Regions from separate parts of the Comamonas sp. A23 genome, predicted to be linked through region 3. Evidence: predicted binding sites of a transcription regulator. Region 3 holds the regulator's gene; each other region holds the start of a gene.
The links. Region 3 encodes FNR, which switches genes on or off when oxygen is low (the NO sensors DNR and NnrR bind a similar motif). Its sites were predicted from a motif close to TTGATNNNNATCAA; they were not measured.
Positions count from the first base shown of each region.

Region 1: the regulator FNR is predicted to act here: its motif matches at 3,730-3,743, upstream of adhP (alcohol dehydrogenase AdhP).
Region 2: the regulator FNR is predicted to act here: its motif matches at 3,005-3,018, upstream of cyoA (ubiquinol oxidase subunit II).

Region 1 covers NZ_RSDT01000003.1:312,642-320,309, reverse strand. The annotation lists gene EIC84_RS09770 (5-formyltetrahydrofolate cyclo-ligase) at 1-412, shown strand, start outside; gene EIC84_RS09765 (hypothetical protein) at 431-691, shown strand; gene queC (7-cyano-7-deazaguanine synthase QueC) at 808-1,569, opposite strand; gene EIC84_RS09755 (glutathione S-transferase family protein) at 1,685-2,365, shown strand; gene EIC84_RS09750 (multifunctional CCA addition/repair protein) at 2,425-3,687, shown strand; gene adhP (alcohol dehydrogenase AdhP) at 3,925-4,959, shown strand; gene trxC (thioredoxin TrxC) at 5,022-5,456, opposite strand; gene EIC84_RS09735 (DUF2905 domain-containing protein) at 5,666-5,866, opposite strand; gene EIC84_RS09730 (tripartite tricarboxylate transporter substrate binding protein) at 6,075-7,061, shown strand; gene EIC84_RS09725 (class I SAM-dependent methyltransferase) at 7,082-7,668, opposite strand, start outside.
Region 2 covers NZ_RSDT01000001.1:705,887-713,554, forward strand. The annotation lists gene cyoB (cytochrome o ubiquinol oxidase subunit I) at 1-1,792, opposite strand, end outside; gene cyoA (ubiquinol oxidase subunit II) at 1,855-2,910, opposite strand; gene EIC84_RS03255 (MFS transporter) at 3,249-4,589, shown strand; gene EIC84_RS03260 (tripartite tricarboxylate transporter substrate binding protein) at 4,707-5,705, opposite strand; gene EIC84_RS03265 (LysR family transcriptional regulator) at 5,894-6,805, shown strand; gene EIC84_RS03270 (IclR family transcriptional regulator C-terminal domain-containing protein) at 6,951-7,668, opposite strand, start outside.
Region 3 covers NZ_RSDT01000001.1:360,756-368,423, reverse strand. The annotation lists gene hemN (oxygen-independent coproporphyrinogen III oxidase) at 1-592, opposite strand, end outside; gene fnr (fumarate/nitrate reduction transcriptional regulator Fnr) at 861-1,583, shown strand; gene EIC84_RS01750 (hypothetical protein) at 1,647-1,910, opposite strand; gene EIC84_RS01745 (FixH family protein) at 2,168-2,473, opposite strand; gene ccoG (cytochrome c oxidase accessory protein CcoG) at 2,600-4,042, opposite strand; gene ccoP (cytochrome-c oxidase, cbb3-type subunit III) at 4,125-5,036, opposite strand; gene EIC84_RS01730 (CcoQ/FixQ family Cbb3-type cytochrome c oxidase assembly chaperone) at 5,064-5,201, opposite strand; gene ccoO (cytochrome-c oxidase, cbb3-type subunit II) at 5,219-5,851, opposite strand; gene ccoN (cytochrome-c oxidase, cbb3-type subunit I) at 5,871-7,307, opposite strand; gene ccoS (cbb3-type cytochrome oxidase assembly protein CcoS) at 7,371-7,508, opposite strand; gene EIC84_RS01710 (cation-translocating P-type ATPase) at 7,508-7,668, opposite strand, start outside.

The DNA.
Region 1 (7,668 bases), on a different contig from region 3:
TCCGCTGCCAGCCCTGCATCGCTGGAAGGAAGATGGCGAGCTACAGGGTACTCCACAAAGGCGCAGGATCGGGCTGCCGGTGATAGACAAACAGCGCAAGACGCTGAGTTTTCACGCCTGGTACCCCGGTTGCCCGATGGAGGAGGACGCCTATGGCATTCCCAAGCCCAAGGATACCGAACTGCTGGTGCCCACGCTGCTGTTTGTCCCCTGCGTAGGTTATGCGGCCGGCGGCTACCGTCTCGGCTATGGCGGCGGTTTCTATGACCGTACACTGGCCGAGCTGAGCCCGCGCCCCTTCACCGTGGGCCTGGGCTACACCAATGGCTATGTCGATGACTTCCAGCCCGAGGCCCATGACCAGCCGCTGGACGCCATCCTCAACGACAACGGCGTGGTCTGGCCCGTCTAACCTTTGAATCGCTTTGCCATGAGTCGTCACCGCAAGAACATTCCCCAGCGCCGCTACCGCCAGCGCCCGCCACTGACCGTGATGCAGCTGCCGCTCACGCACCCCGAGGTGCTGCGGCTGCAAGCACATATGCGCCGCCATGGCGCGCTTGGCCTGACACCGCGCCAGCACGATGCCATCTGGGACTTTCTGTTCGAGCGCCCCGAGAGCCAGGCCTGGCTCAGCCAGATGACGGCGCAGATTCAGGCCGGGCAGATCGCCACGCGGCCCAGCGCCTGATCGCGTTCATCGAAAAAATGCTCCTTATTAAGGAGCATTTACTGCATTCAATTAAAGGACTTCATAGCTTTATCAGCCTGAAGTCCTTTTTTATCAAGCGCAAGAAGCTATCAATTTCAAGCTGACTGGCTGGCGCGCCAGTTGTGCCAGCCCGATGCACGCAGCTCGCAAGCCGGGCAGCTGCCACAGCCATAGCCCCACTCGTGCAGCGCATCGCGCGTGCCCTGATAGCAGGTATGGGTCTCGGTGCGGATCAGCTCCACCAGTTCGCTGCCGCCCAGATCCTGGGCCAGTTGCCAGGTCTGGGCCTTGTCCAGCCACATCAGCGGCGTATCGATGCGCAGCCGGCGTTCCAGGCCCAGGTTCAGCGCCAGTTGCTGGGCCTTCATGGTGTCGTCGCGGCAATCGGGGTAGCCCGAGTAATCGGTCTCGCAGACGCCGGTGACGATCACCGTCAGCCCGCGGCGATAGGCCAGCGCGCCGGCCAGCGTCAGAAACAGCAGGTTGCGGCCCGGCACAAAGGTGTTGGGCAGGCCGTCGGCCTGCATGGCAAAAGCCACATCCTCGGTCAGGGACGAGCCGCCAATCTGCTTGAGCACGTCGAGCGACAGCACATGGTCCTCGCCCAGACGAGGCGCCCACAGGGGAAAACGCTCAGCCAGCTGCTCGCGCACACCGGCGCGCACCTGCATCTCCACGCTGTGGCGCTGGCCGTAGTCAAAGCCCAGCGTCTCCACGCGCTCGAACATGGCCAGGGCCTGGGCCAGGCAGGTGGTCGAGTCCTGGCCGCCCGAGAACAGCACCAGCGCGCCCTTGTGGTGACCGGCCCCGGCCACCTGAGCGGCCGGGCTTGCAGAAGAAGTCGAAGTATTTGCCATAGTGCTGCAATTACATCATCCGCCGTGCCACCGAGACATGACTGTGGAATCAAAACACACAGACCGTCAGGCCCAAGCTTGATAAGCTGCTCGACAAACCACACAGGAGTCCGCCATGAAGCTCTATATCGGCAACAAGAATTACTCGTCCTGGTCCATGCGTCCCTGGGTGCTGATGCGCCAAAGCGGCATCAGCTTCGAAGAGCTCACGCTGCGCTTTGACAGCTTTGCACCCGACTCCAGCTTCAAGCTGCAGGCGCTGGCACTCGCACCGACCGGCAAGGTGCCGCTGCTGGTCGACGAGGGACTGATCATCTGGGACAGCCTGGCCATCTGCGAATACCTGGCCGAGCGTTTTCCCGACAAGCATCTGTGGCCGCAGACCGTGGCCCAGCGCGCCCGCGCGCGCAGCCTGGTGGCGCAGATGCACAGCGGCTTCGGCGCGCTGCGCAGCTTCTGCCCCATGAATATCGAAGCCCAGTTGCAGGAAACCGGAGCCCGGCTCTGGGCCGAGCATGCCGATCTGCGCAGCGATATCCAGCAACTCGAAGAGCTCTGGACCCCGCTGCTGAGCGCTGCCAGCGGCCCCATGCTGTTTGGCCAGTTCAGCATTGCCGATGCGTTTTTTGCGCCGGTGTGCATGCGCATCAACAGCTACGGCCTGCCGACCTCGGCCCCGGTACGCGCCTATGTGCAGCGCGTCACCCAGTTGCCAGCCACCCAGGAATGGATTCAGGCAGCGCTGGCCGAGCACGACTTTCTGCAGTTTGAAGAGCCCTATCGCCAGCAGCGCTGAGGCTTGGCTCCCGCGATTGCGGTATCTGCAGGCCGGCTCGCAGCCACTACCATTGCAGCATGAGTGAATTCAAGGTTTTCAAGGTAGGCGGTGCGGTGCGCGATGCATTGCTGGGCCTGCCCGTCAACGATACGGACTGGGTGGTGGTTGGCGCCACGCCGGAGCAGATGAGCGCGCGCGGCTTCGTGCCCGTGGGGCGCGACTTTCCGGTGTTTCTGCACCCCCGGACCCATGAGGAATATGCGCTGGCACGCACCGAGCGCAAGAACGGCATGGGCTATCGCGGCTTTGTGGTCCACACCGCCGCCGATGTGACACTGGAAGAAGACCTGGCGCGGCGCGATCTCACCATCAACTCCATCGCTGCTCCCGCAGACTGGACAGGCAACGGCGACCTCGAAGATCTGGTCGACCCCTACCACGGCCAGCAGGATCTGAAGAATCGCGTGCTGCGCCATGTGACCGATGCCTTCCGCGAAGACCCGGTACGCATTCTGCGTCTGGCCCGCTTTGCGGCGCGCTTCACCGATTTTTCCGTCGCGCCCGAGACCATGGAACTCATGCGCGAGATGGTGGCGGCCGGCGAGGTCGATGCCCTGGTGCCCGAGCGCGTGTGGCAGGAAATCAGCCGCGGCCTGATGGAGGCCCAGCCCTCGCGCATGTTCGAGATCCTGCGCGAATGCGGGGCGCTGGTCCGGCTGCTGCCCGAACTCGACAAGCTCTGGGGCGTGCCCCAGCGCGCCGAATACCACCCCGAGATCGATTGCGGCGTGCATGCCATGATGGTGCTGGACATGTCGGCGCGCCTGCAGGCACCGCTGTCCGTGCGTTTTGCCTGCCTCTGCCATGACTTCGGCAAGGGCAGCACGCCGGCCGATGTGCTGCCCCGCCATATCGGCCATGAGCAGCGCAGCGCCCGCCTGCTGCTACAGGTCTGCGAGCGCTGGCGCGTACCCAACGACTGCAAGGAGCTGGCCGAGGTCGTGGCGCGCGAGCATGGCAACATCCACCGCAGCCATGAACTCAATGCCGCCGCCCTGCTGCGGCTGCTCGAGCGCTGCGATGCCATCCGCAAGCCCCAGCGCTTCGAGGAAGCCCTGCAGGCCTGCGAATGCGACGCGCGCGGACGGCAGGGTTTTGAAGATGCGGCCTATCCGCAGCGCCAGCGCCTGGGCAATGCCCTGAAAGCGGCTCTGGCCGTGGAAACCGGCCCGGTCGCCCAGGCCGCAGCACAGCGCGGCCTCAAGGGCAAGGCCATCGGCGACGCAGTGAGCAAGGCGCGCGAGCAGGCGATTGCCGCCTATCTGGAAGGCGGCGCCTAGCAGCTCGCGCGCCGAGGTCCAGAAGGCAAGGATGTGCGCGGTTTGAGTTAAGTCAAAGAAGCTATGCTGCAGCCATTGCACAGTACGAGACGGCTGCGGCGGTTCGCTCCGCCCGGGCCATGCAGCGGGTCACGAAGCCCGCTGCAACACCCATTCCATACCGGTATGGTTCTTTGACGGGCAAGTGTCCGGCCCACAGGCCACGGCCTTGCCCTCTTGCTTCAAGGAGGTGCTCTGATGTCCTTACCCCAGACCATGAAAGCCGCCGTGGTGCGTTCCTTCGGGAAGCCGCTCACGATCGAAGAAATGCCGGTACCTCGACCGGCAGACGATCAGATCCTGGTCAAGATTGCCGCTTCCGGCGTCTGCCACACCGATCTGCATGCGGCCGAAGGCGACTGGCCCGTCAAACCCCAGCCGCCCTTCATTCCCGGCCACGAGGGCGTGGGCTATGTGGCCGCGGCGGGCAAGAACGTCAAGCATGTCAAGGAAGGCGATCGCGTGGGCGTGCCCTGGCTGCACAGCGCCTGCGGCTTCTGCCGCCACTGCATAGGCGGCTGGGAAACCTTGTGCGAATCTCAGACCAATACCGGCTATTCGGTCAACGGCGGCTTTGCCGATTACGCACTGGCCGACCCCGACTATGTGGGCCATCTGCCGTCCAATGTGAGCTTTATCGACGTCGCTCCCGTGCTCTGCGCCGGGGTCACGGTGTACAAGGGCCTGAAGGTCACCGACGCCAAGCCCGGCGACTGGGTGGTGATTTCCGGCATCGGCGGCCTGGGCCATATGGCTGTGCAATATGCCAAGGCCATGGGCTTCAATGTCGCGGCGGTCGACATCGACGACAGCAAGCTCGCGCTGGCGCGCCAGCTGGGCGCCACCGTCACCGTCAACGCCATGAACACCGACCCGGCGGCCTATCTGCAAAGAGAGATCGAAGGCGCCCACGGCGTGCTGGTCACGGCCGTGTCGCCCAAGGCTTTCGAGCAGGCTCTGGGCATGGTGCGTCGCGGCGGCACGATTTCGCTCAACGGTCTGCCACCTGGCGATTTTCCGCTGCCGATTTTCTCCATGGTGCTCAAGGGCATCACGGTGCGCGGCTCCATCGTCGGCACGCGCCTGGACCTGCAGGAGTCGCTGGACTTTGCCGCCCAGGGCAAGGTCAAGGCCACCGTATCCACCGACAAGCTGGAAAACATCAACGACATCTTTGCCCGCATGCACGAAGGCAAGATCGAAGGCCGCGTGGTGCTGGACATCGCCGCCTGAGCAAGGCTAACCGGCCCCGAACCGGGGCCGGGTGAGCGGGCCGGCTCGCGCGAAGCCGCCGCTCAGATCACCGAGCGCACCCAGCGCACGATCTCCGAGGCAGGCAGTGCCCCGGAGATGCGTGCCAGTTCCTTGCCTTCCTTGAAGACCACCATGGTCGGAATGCTGCGAATGCCCAGCGGTGCTGCAGCCTGTGGATAAGCCTCGGTATCGAGCTTGGCCAGTTGCGCCTGCCCCGCCAGTTGCTGGGCCGCCTGGGCAAAGGCCGGCGCCATCATGCGGCAGGGGCCGCACCAGGGGGCCCAGAAATCCACGACCACGGGCAACTGGCTGCGGCCGGTGTGCCGGGCAAAGCTGTCGTTGTCCAGCGCCACGGGCTCGCCCGTCACCAGCGCCTGGTGGCAGCTGCCGCAATCGGGCTGATTGCCCAGCTGGTCGCTGGCAATGCGATTGGTGGTGTGGCAATGAGGACAGACGTAGTGCAGGGATTCGGACACAGGGGCAACCTTTCTAGGATTTACGCAAACAAGAATGCGACAACGGCCTGCCTTCTGGGACAGTCGCCTTGCCTGAACCCGCTTTGCGTAAGTCGTACTTTCTTTGGCAATGCCTGACGGTGCCAGCAGGCACTGCTCGGGCTCAGGTCCGTATGTGCAGCCAAAGCCTGCAGATTCAAGTCGGCCAGCCTCAGAACGTATTTACGATCTCAGAGCTTCACAAAGCGGGCAATCAGCGCCGCCACCATGCTGAGCAGCACCGTACTGGCCACGGGCAGAAAAAATTCCTTGCCGAACAGCCGAAAGCGGAAGTCGCCGGGCAGACGCCCCAGCCCTATGCGCTGCAGCCAGCCGTGCAGCCCGTTGACGAGCAACAGGGCCAGAAAAATGACGATCAACCAGCGAATCATGAGACTGCAAGTATAGGGGCGCACCGCCCTGGCTACCTGCGCGCCCATGCTGTCAGGCAGCCATTCCGTTTATGCATGACATGCTTCCCAAAGATTGATTGACCTCAATTCCCCCCTCTGCCCATGATGTCCAAGCCCTGCGCCATGCAGGGATCGGGCCCATGCGTCTGCCGTCACGGCCCGCCAACTACAAACAACGAGACATACCGTGCCCCAGACCTTTTCACGCAAACAGTTTCTCCTGACCGTGGCGCTGCTAGGCGCCAGCCTGGCCCTGCCGGCCGCGGCCGACAGCTTCCCCAATCGCCCGCTCAAGCTGGTCGTGCCTTTCTCGCCCGGCGGCAACACCGATGTCGTGGCACGCCTGGTCGGCCAGGGTCTGGCCGAGGCCCTGGGCCAGCCGGTCGTGGTGGAAAACGTCCCCGGCGCCAACGGAGCCATCGGAGCCAGCCGCGTCGCAGCCGCCGCCAATGACGGCTACACGCTGCTGTTCGGCACGGCAGGCACGCAGGCCATCAATCCCAGCCTGTACCGCAATCTCAGCGAGAAAAGCCTGGACGACTTCGAGTACGTAGCTCTGGTGACCTCGATTCCCAATGTGCTGGTGATCAACGAATCAAAAACACCGGTCAAATCGGTGGCCGAGCTGGTGAGCTACGCGCGCGAGCGCCGCACCGGCATGAGCTATGGCTCGCCGGGCATGGGCTCCACCGTGCATCTCTCGGGCGAGCTGCTCAAGAGCGCCGCCAAACTGGACCTGGTTCACGCACCTTACAAGGGCAGCGCTCCGGCACTGACTGATCTGATCGGCGGCCAGATCGATTTCATCTTCGAGAACATCACGCCGGCACTACCCTTCATCCAGGGCGGCAAGCTCAAGGCGCTGGCCGTGACCTCGGCCGAGCGTCTGCCGCAGCTGCCCCAGGTCCCGACCATGAAGGAAAGCGGCTTTCCGTCCTTTGTCACCGCCACCTGGAACGGCGTGCTGGCCCCCAAGGGGACACCACGCGCCGTGGTCCAGCGACTTGAAGCCGCCACGCTCAAGGTGGCCAGCAGCCCCGAGTTCAAGGCCAGAGTCGCGGCCCTGGGCGGCGAGCCCCGCCTGCTCGGCTCGACCGCCTTCCGCGACTTCACGCGCACCGAGTACAAGCACTGGGGCAGCATCATCCAGGCCGCCAAGCTCGAAAAGCAGTGAGCTCGGCGGGCACGCAGACGCTATAGCCGGTGCGTGCGGTCACCCTGCACAAAGCCCAGCGGCGTCCAGGGCTCCACGCCCTTGGACAGGGCAACGACCTTGAACAGCTCGCCCATCTCGTGCTCCATGACCAGCTTGGAGGCCATGGATCTGGCCTTGATGCCGACCGCATCGAGCTTGGGTGCAAGTCCGCAGTTGATGAGAAAGTGCGCCTGATTGGTATAGCCCAGCACGTCGAAGCCCGCATCCTGGGCCGCCACGGCCGTGCCCGTGAAATTGACGTGGGCCGTGATGTCCTTGAGGCCGACCAGCACCAGAGGGTCGTTGTCCACCTGATGCTGGTAGTGGCAGACCAGGGTCCCCATATGGCGCTGCTCGTGGTAGTACTCGCTCTCGCCAAAACCGTAATCGATAAAGAAGGCGGCACCGCGAATCAGGCGCTCGCCCAGGGTGTGGATAAATGCCTCGCCCTGGCGGTGGATTTCGGTCAGAAAATCATGCGGGCCACCGATATCCACAGGCGGGCGCAGTTCGGTGGGACGGTCTTCCCAGGCAAAAGCCGCCTCATCGCCGCCTGCGCCGAGCACCACGCCGCGCTCATGCCATT
Region 2 (7,668 bases), 350 kb from region 3:
TATTGGCGGGCATGTGGATGGGCTCGAAGCCGTTCAGCGGACGCTGATAGCCATGCTTCTTCATGTCGGTCCAGGCGTCGATGTCGTGCACCACGGGGGTGAAGGCGAAGTTGTACTGGGGAGGGGGCGAAGAAGTGGCCCATTCCAGGGTACGGCCTTCCCATGGGTCGCCGGTTACGTCACGCAGTTCGTCGCGCTTCCAGATGGACACGGCCAGCTGGATGAAGAAGCAGCCGATGCCGGCAGCGATCAGGGCGGCACCGCAGGCAGCGATGATGAACCAGATCTGCAGCGAGGGATCGTCAAAGTGGTTGGCGCGGCGAGTCACGCCCATCAGACCCAGGATGTACAGGGGAGTGAAGGCAACCCAGAAGCCGACCAGCCAGAACCAGAACGAAGCCTTGCCCCAGAACTCGTTGAGTCGGAAGCCGAAAGCCTTGGGGAACCAGTAGTTGATGCCGGCAAACACGGCAAACACCACGCCGCCGATGATCACGTTGTGGAAGTGGGCGATCAGGAACAGCGAGTTGTGCAGCACGAAGTCTGCGGGAGGCACGGCCAGCAGCACGCCGGTCATGCCGCCGATGGCGAAGGTGACCATGAAGCCCACCGTCCACAGCATGGGCACCGAGAAGCGGATGCGGCCGCGGTACATGGTGAACAGCCAGTTGAAGATCTTCGCGCCCGTGGGGATGGAGATGATCATCGTGGTGATACCGAAGAAGGTATTCACGCTGGCACCCGAGCCCATGGTGAAGAAGTGGTGCAGCCACACCAGGTAGGACAGGATGGTGATACACACGGTGGCGTAGACCATCGAGGTGTAGCCGAACAGGCGCTTGCGGCTGAACGTTGCCACGATTTCGGAGAACACGCCGAAGCAGGGCAGGATCAGGATGTAGACCTCGGGGTGGCCCCAGATCCAGATCAGGTTCACGTACAGCATGGGGTTGCCGCCCAGTTCGTTCGTGAAGAAGTTGGTGCCGACGTAGCGGTCCAGCGACATCAGCACCAGGGCTGCGGTCAGCACGGGGAAGGAGGCCACGATCAGGGCGTTGGTGCACAGGGCAGTCCAGGTGAAGACGGGCATCTTCATCAGGTTCATGCCGGGAGCGCGCATCTTGATGATGGTCACGATCAGGTTGATACCTGACAAGGTCGTGCCCACACCGGCGACCTGCAGGCCCCAGATGTAGTAATCAAGACCCGTGCTGCCGCTCTGGTGCCCCAGGTTGGACAGGGCCAGCCAGCCGGAGGTGGAGAACTCGCCCAGGAACAGGGAGATCATGACCAGCACGGCGCCGCCGGTAGTCATCCAGAAGCTGAAGTTGTTCAGGAACGGGAAGGACACGTCACGTGCGCCGATCTGCAGAGGAACCAGGTAGTTCATCAGGCCGGTCACGAAGGGCATCGCCACGAAGAAGATCATGATCACGCCGTGGGCCGTGAAGATCTGGTCGTAGTGGTGAGGAGGCAGGTAGCCCATGTTGTCGCCGAAGGCCATGGACTGCTGCAGACGCATCATCACGGCATCGGCAAAGCCGCGCAGGAACATTACCAGACCGAGGATCATGTACATGATGCCGATCTTCTTGTGGTCGATGGAGGTGATCCAGTCGTTCCACAGCGGAGCCCAGAGGCGGAACTTGGTGATGCCGCCGACCACGACGAGGCCGCCAAGCACCACGGCAATAAAGGTCATGAGCACGATGGGCTCATGCGTCATGGGAATCTGGTCCCATGTGATACGGCCCAACAGCCAGTGGGAGGCCGGGGTTGTTGTTTCAGACATGTTGAGTCTCTTTTGTCGTATTGGAGCGGCTGAGCGCTGAGCGCATCCGCACCGTGAACTACTTATTGCTGTGCGACAGCTCCGGAGGCGGCGACTTCGTCGAGCAGGGCGACAACGCGGTCAGCGTCTTTGGAAGTGCAGACATCCAGGGGCAGGGCCACGCTGGAGGTCTTGCTGTGGTGTGCAGGTGGCTTGCCGCCGGCGGCGTCGATGGCCATTATCTCGTTCATGCACATCTTGCCGTCTTCCACGCAGCGGTTGAGGACCTTGTGGTACAGGCCTTCGTCCACGCTGGCGAAGCGTTCAACGGGGTTGCGCTCGCTGGGCTTGGCCAGATCGATATAGGCGTCGCGTGTCAGAACCTTGCCTTCGGTCTTGGCCTTGGCAATCCACTGATCGAACTGCTCGTTTTCCAGACCGTGGAACTTGAAGGTCATGCCCGCAAAACCAGCGCCGCTGTAATGAGAGGACTTGCCGCCATAGACACCGGGCTTGTTGATCACGGCGTTCAGCTCGGTCTGCATGCCGGGCATGGTGTAGATCATGCCGGCCAGATCAGGAACGTAGAACGCGTTCATGGTGTGGGTGGAGGTCAGCTTGAAGTGAATGGGGCGATCCACCGGGGCAGCCACTTCGTTGACGGTGGCAATGCCTTGTTCGGGGTAGAAGAACAGCCATTTCCAGTCCAGCGACACGACCTGGATCTCCAGAGGCTTGACGTTGGGGTCCAGAGCCTTGGTGGCGGAGATGCGGTCCAGGGGACGATAGGGGTCGAGCTTGTGGGTGCTGATCCAGGTAATGGCGCCCAAAGCGATGATGATGAGCAGGGGAACCGTCCAGATCACCAGCTCCAGCGCAGTGGAGTGGTGCCATTCGGGGTCGTACTTGGCTTCGGTGTTGGACTGGCGGTATTTCCAGGCAAACAGCAGCGTCAAAAAGATGACGGGGACGATGATGAGCAACATCAGCAAAGTGGCCGTAATGACCAGATCGCCTTGCTGCTTGGCGACATCGCCAGCTGGGTTGAGGACGACGGCCTTGCTGCAACCGGCGAGGGTTGCGGTCAAAGCGGCCGCTGAGAGCCACGCGGGCCCACGGATTTCCTTGATTTTTAACATGCTTTGGGCGTGACAAAGTCGCGCTTAGGTGTAAACGCGGATTACTGGATCTCGGCAAATGTAATACCAAACAGGGGCTTGTCCATTGGACATTTTGTCCAAGGTCAACAGCTCGGGATTGGAAATGCGCTATGCGACAAGGGTTTAGCGGCTTTGGCGTGTGGACAAACTTTGAGCTGACAGGGCTTGAAATTGTCAAATCAGCCCTCAAAAACGGGGCCTGCACAGGGCTGGGCTGACAGTGCTCAGGGCAAAAACTCTATTGCAGCTGCACATGCTTGGGCGTAGAACGGAAAGCGTCCCCGGGACTGAAAAGTAAGACAAGGAGTTGTACCTTTATGACAAGCATGAACCCGTCCGTTGGTCTTACTCAGCAAGACTATGAGAACTCGGAAACCCTGGCCTACGCGGATACCGACGAGGATGTGACCCCCGGCGAGATTGCCGTGGGGGTGATCATCGGGCGCTCATCCGAGTACTTCGACTTCTTCGTGTTCGGCATTGCCTGCGTGTTGGTGTTTCCGTCACTGCTGTTTCCCGATCTGTCCAAGCTCGATGGCACGCTGGCGGCATTTACCATTTTCTCGCTGGCCTTTGTGGCCCGTCCTGTCGGCACGGCGCTATCCATGGCCGTGCAGCGCCGCTGGGGGCGAGCCACCAAGCTCACTCTGGCCTTGTTGCTGCTGGGCGTCTGCACCGTGGGCATGACCTTCCTGCCCAGCTATGAAGTCGCTGGCATGAAAGCGGTCTGGGCGCTGGTGATCCTGCGCGTCGGGCAGGGCCTGGCTCTTGGCGGTACCTGGGACGGTCTGCCTTCGCTGCTGGCCATGTCGGCACCCAAGGACAAGCGCGGCTGGTATTCGATGATCGGGCAGTTGGGGGCTCCGCTGGGCTTCATCATTGCCGCAGCGCTGTTCGCTTATCTGTATTCGAGCCTGAGTGCCGACGATTTTCTCAGCTGGGGCTGGCGCTTCCCGTTCTGCGTTGCCTTTGCGATTAACGTGGTGGCCTTGTTTGCTCGTCTGCGCCTGGTTGTGGGCCAGTCCTATACACAGGCGCTGCAGGAGCGCGAACTGGAGCCTGTCAGCGTCACACGTTTGATGGCCAGCGAAGGCCGCAATGTGATGATCGGCGCATTCGCGGCGCTGGCCAGCTTTGCACTGTTCCATCTGGTCACCGTGTTCCCGCTGTCCTGGATCTCGATGTACTCGAATCAGTCGGTGACCGATGTATTGGTGGTGCAGATCATCGGCGCACTTCTGGCGGGGATGGCCATCATGCTCTCTGGCTGGCTGGCCGACCGTGTGGGCCGCCGCAATACGCTGGGCACCATGGCTTGTCTGATCGGCATCTTCAGTTTCCTGGCGCCCTGGCTGCTGGGCAGCGGTACGGTGGGCAACAATGTCTTCATCATTGTGGGCTTCATCCTTCTGGGATTGTCCTACGGGCAGGCATCGGGTACCGTGACCTCCAACTTCTCGCCTCACTTCCGCTACACCGGTGCGGCCTTGTCCACCGATATGGCATGGTTGATCGGTGCGGCGTTCGCTCCGTTGGTGGCCTTGGGTGTCTCGGCAAAGTTCGGCCTGGTGGCTCTGGGTATCTATCTGCTGTCGGGCGCCTTGTGCACGCTGGCGGCCCTGGGCATCAACCGTGCCATCGAGGCGCGCGAACAATAAGAAGTCAGTGAACTTCCCTGAAAAACGCCCGGTGCTTGCATCGGGCGTTTTTCTTGATACCAGAGGACATGAAAAAGCCGCCTGCAAGAGGCGGCTTTTTATCGATTGGAAGACGGATCAGTCCAGAGCCAGACCGGCCTTCTTGATGACATCACCGAAACGCTTGCTCTCGGAGGCCATGAAGGCCTTGAACTCGGCAGGCGTGGGATTGAAGGATTCGTAGCCGAAGGCTGCGAACTTGTCCTTGACGTCCTGGCCTGTCAGGGCCTGGCGCACATCGGTGCGGATCTTTTCGATCACGGCGGGGGGTGTACCGGGGCGCACGGCCAGGGCGTTCCAGCCGATGGCAGTGAAGTCCTTGGGGCCGCCCGATTCGGACACTGTGGGCACGTTCTCGAAGCCGGCAATACGGCTGGGAGCTGCCACGGCCAGGAAGCGCAGCTTGCCGCCACGCACCAGCGGGCCTGCCGTGCCCAGGGAGCCCAGGGCAAAAGTCAGCTCGCCATTGGCAACGCCCTGGTACAGCTGGCTGGTTTCCTTGTAGATCACATGCTCCATCTTGGTGCCGGTCTGGTTTTCCAGCAGGGCCGAGCCCAGGTGAACAGGGTTGCCCACGGACCAGGAGCCGTAGTTCAGCTTGCCGGGGTGCGCCTTGGCGTCGGCAATCAGGTCGCCGATGGTCTTGTAAGGGCTGTTGACGGGCACGCAGACAAAGAAGAAGTTGCGGAACAAGGGCATCAGGATTTCGAAGTCCTTGTTCAAGTCATAGGGCAGCTTCTTGAACAGGTGGGGGTAGGCGGCGATATGGACGTTGTCCAGCTGGATCATGTCCGTACCGTCGGTGGCGCCGCGCTTGAATTCATTGATGGCGATGAAGCCGTTGCCGCCGGGACGATTTTCCACCACCACGGGCTGACCCCAGGCGCGGCCCAGCTTGTCGGCCACCAGGCGCGACAGGCCATCGGGGCCACCGCCTACGGGGAAGGGGTTGATGATGCGTGAGGACTTGGTGGGCCACTTGTCGCTCTGGGCGAAAGAGGGGGCTGCCACGGCTGCGGCAATGGCGCCGAGTGCGAATGCAGCTTGGCGACGGCTCATATTGAGCTGATGGGTCATTTTGTCTCCCTGGAAGGATGTCGATGATGAATTGCGTGTGGACCACGCATTGTTGATATCGTCGGCTGTTATTTTTAGATATTCAGGCCCAGTTGATTACATTGTGTCACTTGGGGCATAAACACCTAGGTCTAGCTGAGGCTAGCAGCTATAGCAAAATAGCATAGCTTGTTTTGAAAGGTGTGAGCATGAATCTGCAGCAGATAGAGACCTTTGTTCGGGTGGCCGAAGTGGGGAGCTTCAGCAAGGCTGCGGTATTGCTGGACACCGCCCAGCCGGCGCTCAGCCGTCAGGTGCGGGCCCTTGAAACCGAGTTGCGCGAGACCTTGCTGATCCGCACCGGGCGCGGCGTGACGCTGACCGATGCGGGGCGCCGCCTGCTCGAGCATGGCCATGCCATCATGCAGCGCGTGGCCATGGCCAAGGAAGACCTGGGCAGTCAGCGCGACGAGCCCGTGGGGCGTATCACGGTCGGCTTGCCGCCGAGCCTGGCGCGGCGCCTGACTTTGCCCCTTATCGACGGCTTCAGCCGCGAAATGCCCAAGGCCAGGCTGGCGGTGGTCGAAGGTTTTTCGATGAATATCTCGGAGTGGCTGACCTCGGGGCGCATGGATCTGGGCCTGGTTTACACGCCGGAGCCGCACCCGCAGATCGAGGTCTCGCCCGTGCTCGAAGAGCGCCTGTGCCTGATCGGCCCGGCCAGCACGCTGGCAGGGCGCACCAGCATTCCGTTCGAGCATCTGGCCGAGTTTCCGTTGATCATGCCCCAGCACGGGCAGATTTTCCGCAAGCTGATGGAGGCCCAGGCCACGCTGTCCCAGGTCAAGCTCAATGTGGTCTGGGAGGTTTCCAGCGTGCCCGCCATTCTGGATCTGGTGCGCGGCGGCTATGGCTATGCGGCGCTGACCGATAGCGCCATGCACAGTCATGCCACGGATGCATCGCTGGTGGAGGTGCCCATCAAGTCGCCGCATATCGTCAGCACCTTGTGCCTGGTGCAGCCTGCCAAAAAGAAGTCCACGCCGCTGATGCGCCGCACGGCCGAGCTGCTGCGCCGCCTCAGCATGCAGGTGTGCTCGGTGGAAAGCGGACATATCTGAACGACTGGCCTGCTCCGGGGCACTGCCGCTGCTGGTTCATGCTCCTTTTAGGGGAGCTGGTTGCGCTTGTTGAATAAGGATTTCAAACTTGTTTGTACATGAAATCAATGAATGGTAAGCGCAATAAGCTTTGATATTGATAGCGTCAAAGCTGAGGGCGCAAGGTTCTGGCGGCTTCCTGCAGCAGCGGCAGTATTTCCTGCTGCATGGTTTGCGGGCTCATGCGTTTGGCCGATGTCACCACATTCAGCGCTGCCACGGTGCGCCCGCGCATATTGCGCAACGGCACGGCCACGGCCTGAATGGCCAGTTCATGCTCCTCAAGCGCCATGCAGTAGTCGAGACGGCGCACCTCGTCGAGCAAGGCCTTCAGCGCCGCACCATCGGACACCGTGTGTGCCGTCAGCTTGGGCAGGTCATAGCTGGCCAGCCAGTCGTCGAGCTCCGAGCTTGAGAGCGAGGCCAGCAGCACCCGGCCGGTGGACGTGGCGTGCGCCGGCAGGCGCGTGCCCAGATGCAGTCCGTGGGCCATCAGGCGCTCGCCCTTCTCATGAACGGCGCTGCGCGCGACGATGACGACTTCGCGGCCCTCGCGCACCACGCAGGAGTAGGACAGTCCGGTCTGCGCGGCCAGCCTGTGCAGCACGGGTTGCACGATGCGCGGCAGCCGGGCCGAGGCCAGATAGCTGCCCGACAGGCGCAGCACCTTGGGAGCCAGCCAGAAATAGCTGCCATCGGTTTCCAGATAGCCGAGATAGGCCAGGGTGAGCAGATGGCGCCTGGCGGCAGCGCGCGTGATGCCGGCGCGCTCGGCGGCCATGGTGGCATTCAGGCGCTGGCGCTCGGTGTCGAAGCTTTCCAGT
Region 3 (7,668 bases):
CCAACGAAAAGACTTGCTCGGCGGGCTGCTCGCGGTGCACCGCTTTCTGCACCGCGGGATCAAAGTCCTGCACGCCAAAGCTCAGGCGATTGAACCCCATGTCCTTGAGAGCTCTCAGCCGCTCGTTGCTGACGGTGCGCGGATCGACCTCGATGGAGTACTCGCCCGCGGGATCCAGCTTGAAATGTTCACGCATCAAGACCATCAGCTGCTGCAACTCGGCATCGCTGAAGAAGGTCGGTGTGCCTCCGCCCAGATGCAGCTGGCTTACGAGCTGGCCTTTGCCGCAATGCTCGGTATGCATGGCCAGCTCACGGCTCAAGTAGTCCAGATACTCGGCAGCCTTCTCATGATGCTTGGTCACGATCTTGTTGCAGGCGCAGTAATAGCAAAGCGACTCACAGAACGGCACATGCACATAAACGGACAGGGGCAAAGCGCGCGAGCCAGAATGCGTCTTGCGCTGCTTGAGTGCCAGTATGTAGTCGTCTGCACCAAAAGCCTCAACAAAACGGTCGGCTGTTGGGAACGATGTGTAGCGTGGGCCGGGGATATCAAAGCGGCTCAGCAACTCAGGCGTGACTGCGGTCATAACTGGGAGTTAGGGTGCGCCCACACTCTGTATAGAGCAGATTTCAATGGAAATCAGATCCTGAAAATCATGCCCAAAATAGGCAAAAGCGCATGTTTTTGAACGAATACAGGCAATGTGCCCCAAGGCAATCACCCTGTCCTTGATGAAAATCAAGAGACCTCAAGGCAAGTGCTGCGACAATTTGATCCATCTCATCTTCAACCACGAGGTCAATGACCAGCGCGACTCTCCACTCCGTGTCTGTCTGCGCCGTTGCAAAAAGCCCATGAATCTTCAGACCATCAAAGCATCCTGCTCCAACTGCAATCTGCGTGAACTGTGCATGCCCATGGGCCTGGACGATGAACAAATGGAGCGCATTGACGAGATTGTGGCCACGCGCCGCAAGGTCAAGCGCGGCGGTCTGCTGTTTCGCAATGGCGAAGAGTTCACCTCGCTGTATGCCATTCGAACCGGCTTCTTCAAGACCAGCGTGGCCACCGAAGACGGACGCGACCAGGTCACAGGCTTTCAGATGGCTGGCGAAATCATTGGTCTGGACGGCATCGTCAACGACCACCACACTTGTGATGCCGTGGCCCTGGAAGACGCCGAGGTCTGCGTCATGCCGTTTGACAAACTGGAGCAGCTCTCGCGCGAGGTCACGGCCCTGCAGAACCATGTGCACAAGGTCATGAGCCGCGAAATCGTGCGCGAGCATGGCGTGATGCTGCTGCTGGGCAGCATGCGTGCCGAAGAGCGCCTGGCGGCCTTTGTGTTGAACCTGGTTCAGCGCCTGTCGGCACGCGGCTTTTCCAAGTCGGAACTGGTGCTGCGCATGACGCGCGAAGAAATCGGCAGTTACCTGGGCCTCAAGCTCGAGACCGTGAGCCGCACTTTCTCCAAATTTGCAGAGGAAGGCATTGTGGAAGTCAAGCAGCGCCACCTGCGCATCCTGGATACCGAGGCGCTCAAACGCATCGTCAACAGCCAGCAATGCCAGAACTGAACCGAGTCGACAGACACTCTCAAGACAAAGCCCGCGGACAGCGGGCTTTTTTGTCTGTGCGAATTAATCGGGCAGAGGCTCGGAAACGATGCCGCCATTGAGATCGCTGACGGAGCGACCCAGCATCACCGTCATCGCACCTCCGATCAGGGTCACGACCCAGAAGGCAAAAAAAGCGACCGTATAGATGGCTTGGCGCGACCAGTCCAGGGGGGAGCCCAGCCAGTGCACATCCAGCGGGTCCACAAAGGCGAAAACCACCATCTCCATGATTGCCGCCGCCAGAAAGGCCGGCCAGACAATCCACATCCAGCGTCGAGCATCCATCCTGATTCTCCTTGGGCTGTGGGCTTGGTCATATTTTGCACAACAGTGGTGACCGTTCATGCAGGACTGCGGGCATGCACCGTGGCGGGAAACCCTGAACCACTCTCTTTTCAGTAGCATCCTGCGCCATCTGGATATCAAAAAACTATTTGCTTCTACATCAACGTTAGACAGAACATGCGCAACACGCTCTGATTTTGATATCGGCAACAAAAAAGGCCGCAAAAGCGACCTTGGCGGAGCAAGCGCCGGAGCGCTCAGCGATCCAGCGGATGGTCCTTGGCTGGCGTGGCCGCATGATTGCGGCCGGTGACTGCTGGGGCCAGGCTTTTTTCACTTTCGCTCAGGCGCTGGTTGATTTCCATGCCATGGCGGTAGTAGTCAGGGTCAATCACGGGATCAGGCCTGCTCAGTGCGATGTATGCGGTGACAAAGCCGGCAATCACCACGATCACCGGGCCGGCGATGATGAGCCAGACATGGGCAAACTTCCACCAGGGCTTGCCGTCCTCGGGGTGGATGATCTTGGCCGTTTGCGAGACCTTGGCTTGTGCTGCCGACATGATGAAACCTCTTTCCAAAATTCTGACCACCCAGACACACACGGCAGGGTGGCATAAATTGTTGCCGATTGGCGGTGCCCTTGTCCGGCCTCCGTGATGGCTCACGAAGACCGTCAAGACCTGGCATTAACGCGGCACCAGGAACACCGTCTTCTCGGAAATACGCCCTGCTCCGGCAGTCACTGCATCCACATTGAAGTGTACGGGGTGCGAGCCTGGAGTTGCTGAGCCATACGGAATCTGCAGCCGCACCGCAATGCCGCGCGTCTCTGCAGGGCCAACGCTCACTTCCTGCTCGGATGCGACTTCCAGATTCTCCAGGCCCACGGCGCTGATACGGTAGCGCTGCTCGGACTCGGTGGCGTTCATGATCTGCAGACGGTAGACGTTCTCCAGCTTGCCGCCCGCCACGATGCGCGAAAGCGCAGCACGGTCGCGAATCACATCGACCTTGAGCGGCTCGCGCAGCACCAGACTGGCGATCATGGCGGCGCTGAGGGCCACCAGCACGGCCGAGTAAATCAGCACACGCGGGCGGAAAATGCGGCGAATCACCTGCACCTGCTTCCAGGCCTTGGCGACGGCATTCTGAGTGGTCAATCGGATCAGGCCACGCGGATACTCCATCTTGTCCATCACGGAGTTGCAGGCATCGATGCACAGACCGCAGCCGATGCATTCGTACTGCAACCCTTTGCGGATATCGATGCCCACGGGGCAGACCTGAACGCAAAGCTTGCAATCTATGCAGTCCCCCAGGCCCTGTGCCTTGTAGTCGACATCTTTCTTGCGCGGGCCGCGAGCTTCACCACGTTCGGCGTCGTAGCTGACGATCATGGTGTCCTTGTCGAACATGGCACTCTGAAAGCGTGCATAGGGACACATGTACTTGCAGACCTGCTCGCGCATATAGCCGGCGTTGCCGTAGGTGGCGAAGCCGTAGAACGCCACCCAGAAAATCTGCCAGCTGCCCTGGAAGGCCATCAACTCCACACCCAACTCACGGATGGGCACGAAGTAGCCGACAAAGGTGAAACCTGTCCAAAGAGACAGAGCGATCCAGAGAAACTGCTTGAGCGACTTTTTCCAGATCTTCTCCAAAGTCCAGCCGCTCTTGTCGATACGCATGCGGGCACTGCGATCGCCTTCGACCTTGCTTTCGATCCACATGAAGATCTCGGTGTAGACCGTCTGCGGACAGGAGAAGCCACACCACAGACGCCCGGCTACGGCGGTAAACAGGAACAGCCCCAGTGCGCTGATGATCAGCAGCCCCGTCAGATAGATGAAGTCCTGCGGGTACAGCACCAGTCCGAACAGATAGAAGCGCCGGGCCCCCAGATCGAACAGCACCATCTGGCGCTCGCCCCACTGTAGCCAGGGCAGGCCGTAGAAGACGATCTGGGTCAGAAACACCATGGCCCAGCGCCACCGTGAGAACACGCCGCTAATAGAGCGTGAGTACACTTTTTGCTCGGAAGCGAACATAGGCACCAACTCAGGCCCGCCCTCATGAGGCTCAGGCGTGATCGGTATGACTTTTCGGGGCTTCCCCTGATCGCACGGCATCGCAGTTCCTTAATATTTTTGTAATTACTGAAAATTGAAACGCGAAAAAGGCGGTGCCAGGGCACCGCCTTTTAAAAACGCATTACTTCTGGTTTTGCGTATTCGAAAGACTCCAGACATAGGAAGCCAGCACGGCAATTTGCGCCTCCGTCAACTTCTCTTTCTGGGCAGGCATCTCATTGTGCTTGCCGTTGTTGACGATGTTGACGATTGCCGCCTCACCCCAGCCATGCAGCCAGATGTCATCGGTCAGGTTAGGAGCTCCCAGCGCGGGGTTGCCCTTGCCGTCCATGCCGTGACAAGCCGCACAGGCCACGAATTTGGACTTGCCCTGCGAAGCCTTGACGGCATCGTGAGGGCTGCCCGACAGGCTCAGCACATAGTGCGCCACATTGCGCACATCCTCCGCCGAGCCCACGGCTGCCGCCATGGGCGGCATCATGCCGATACGGCCGTTGGTGATGGTCTCCCTGATCTTCTCGGGAGATCCGCCATGCAACCAGTCGCCGTCCGCCAGATTCGGGAAGGACTTGCTGCCGCGAGCGTCAGAGCCGTGGCATTGCGCACAGTTGTTCATGAACAGACGCTCGCCAATGGCCATGGCCTGAGGGTCCTTGGCCATTTCTTCGGTAGGCATGCTGGTGAACTTGGCATACAGAGGCTCCAGGTCCGCCTTGGCCTTGGCCATTTCCTTGTCGTAGGCGCCGGTCTGGCTCCAGTCCAGCTTGCCGCCGAAGCCGCCCAGACCGGGATAGACCACAAGATAGCCCAGGCTGAAAACCACGGTGATCACGAACAGACCCATCCACCACTTGGGCATGGGGTTGTTGAGTTCACGCAGGTCTTCGTCCCAGACATGGCCTGTGGTGTTGTCGCCCGAGGGAACGACCTTCTTGCGGGCCACCAGAATCAGCAGCAGCAAGCAGCCAAAGATGCCGATCAGCGTAATCGCCGCGACATACACCGACCAGAAATTGTTAATGAAATCGCTCATGGGATGTTCTCGTTGTGGTGATCAGACTCAGTCTTCCAGGAATGGAACCTGAGCTGCCTCGTCAAAACGGGCCTGGTTGCGGCGGGCATACGCCCACCACCAGATGCCCACGAAACACGCCAGCGATGCCAGCGTGGCCACGATACGCATGGTGGTGATATCCATTTCCAGCCCTTTCTCTCTTACTTGACGGCGCGACCAAGGACCTGCAGATAGGCAATCACTGCCTCCATCTCTGTCTTGTCCTTGACCTCGGCCTGAGCACCGGCGATTTCCGCATCGGTGTACGGCACGCCCACCTTGCGCAGCGCGCTCATGCGCGTTGCCACGGCCGTGTCATCCACCTTGTTGGCTTCCAGCCAGGGGTAAGCAGGCATGTTGGACTCGGGCACCACGTCACGCGGGTTGTTCAGGTGGATGCGATGCCATTCGTCGCTGTACTTGCCGCCCACGCGATGCAGGTCGGGGCCGGTACGTTTGGAGCCCCACTGGAAGGGGTGGTCGTAGACGAACTCGCCAGCCACCGAGTAGTGGCCGTAGCGCATGGTCTCGGCGCGGAAGGGACGGATCATCTGCGAGTGGCAGTTGTAGCAACCCTCGCGCAGATAGACGTCGCGCCCCATCAGCTGCAACGGTGTGTAGGGCTTGAGACCCGCCACGGCTTCGGTCGTGGACTTCTGGAAGAACAGCGGCACGATTTCCACCAGGCCGCCAATGGTCAGCACGAACAGCGTCAGCGCGATCAGCAGAAAGTTGCTGGTCTCGATCTTCTCGTGCGAAAAGCTCTTGGGAGCTGCGTTATTTTGATCAGACATTGCTTTTGCTCCTCAATGCTCAGGCGTGAGCCACCACGGCAGGCACTGCCACCTTGACGGAACGACCGGCCATTGCGGTCTTCCAGGTGTTCCATGCCATCACCAGCATGCCGCCCAGATACAGCAGACCGCCAGTCACGCGAATCACATAGAAGGGATAGGTCGCCTTCACGCTTTCCACGAAGGTGTAGGTCAGCGTGCCGTCGGGGTTGACAGCGCGCCACATCAGGCCCTGCATCACACCGGCAATCCACATTGCGGCGATGTACAGCACGATGCCGATGGTCGCCATCCAGAAGTGCAGCTCGATCGCGGGCACGGAGTGCATCTTCTCGCGGCCGAACAGACGGGGGATCAGGTAGTACAGAGAGCCCATGGTGATCAGACCCACCCAGCCCAGAGCGCCGGAGTGCACGTGGCCCACGGTCCAATCGGTGTAGTGGCTCAGCGCGTTCACGGTCTTGATGGCCATCATCGGGCCTTCGAAGGTGGACATGCCGTAGAACGACAGGGACACGATCAGGAAACGCAGGATGGGATCGTCGCGCAGCTTGTGCCAGGCACCCGACAGCGTCATGATGCCGTTAATCATGCCGCCCCAGCTGGGAGCCAGCAGGATCAGCGAGAACACCATGCCCACGGACTGGGTCCAGTCAGGCAAAGCGGTGTAGTGCAGGTGGTGAGGACCCGCCCACATGTACGTGAAGATCAGCGCCCAGAAGTGCACGATCGACAGGCGATACGAATACACGGGACGGCCCGCCTGCTTGGGGATGAAGTAATACATCATGCCCAGGAAGCCGGCGGTCAGGAAGAAGCCCACGGCATTGTGCCCGTACCACCACTGAACCATCGCGTCCTGCACGCCGGCGTATGCCGAGTAGCTCTTCATCCAGCCGGCGGGGATGGAAATATTGTTGACGATGTGCAGCAGGGCCACGGCCAGAATGAAAGCACCGAAGAACCAGTTGGCCACATAGATGTGCTTGACCTTGCGGATACCGATAGTGCCGAAGAACACGATGGCATAGGACACCCAGGTCACGGCAATCAGCAAGTCCAGAGGCCATTCCAGCTCGGCGTATTCCTTGCCCTGGGTGTAACCCAGAGGCAGGCTGATGGCTGCGCCGACGATAACCAGTTGCCAGGCCCAGAAAGTCAGGCTAGCCAACTTGGGCATGAACAGCTTGGTCTGGCAGGTGCGTTGCACCACGTAGTAGCTGGTCGCGAACAGCGCCGAGCCACCAAAAGCGAAGATCACGGCATTGGTATGCAGCGGACGCAGACGTCCGTAGCTCAGCCATGGAATGCCGAAGTTGAGTTCCGGCCAGGCCAGCTGGGACGCGATAAACACGCCCACCGCCATACCTACCACCCCCCATACCACGGCCATGATAGAGAACTGTCTTACGACGGTGTCGTCGTAATAGACAGCATTGTTATTTGTTGCTTCCATCGGGCACCTCTTAGATATCTTGCAAAGTGTTCATTGGTTTCTGGTCGGACTCGTTGAGCCACATCAATCGTCGCGAAGAATGCGCTCGCCTTCTTGTTCCACGCTCTCGAACTGGCCCCGGTACACGGCCCACCACAGGGCAGCCACAATGGCCATGACCAAAACAACCGACAGCGGAATCAATACATACAAAATGTCCATCAATGGCCTCCTTGAGTCAGTGGCATGACGGTGCCCCGCGGCGCAAGGTGCGCGGGGGCGGACGCGTTGCTATCGGCTGCCTGCAGCGGCAACACACGTGCAAGACGGGCTGCGTTGGCGACGACCAGCAAGGAGCTCAGCGCCATGCCGAGCCCTGCCA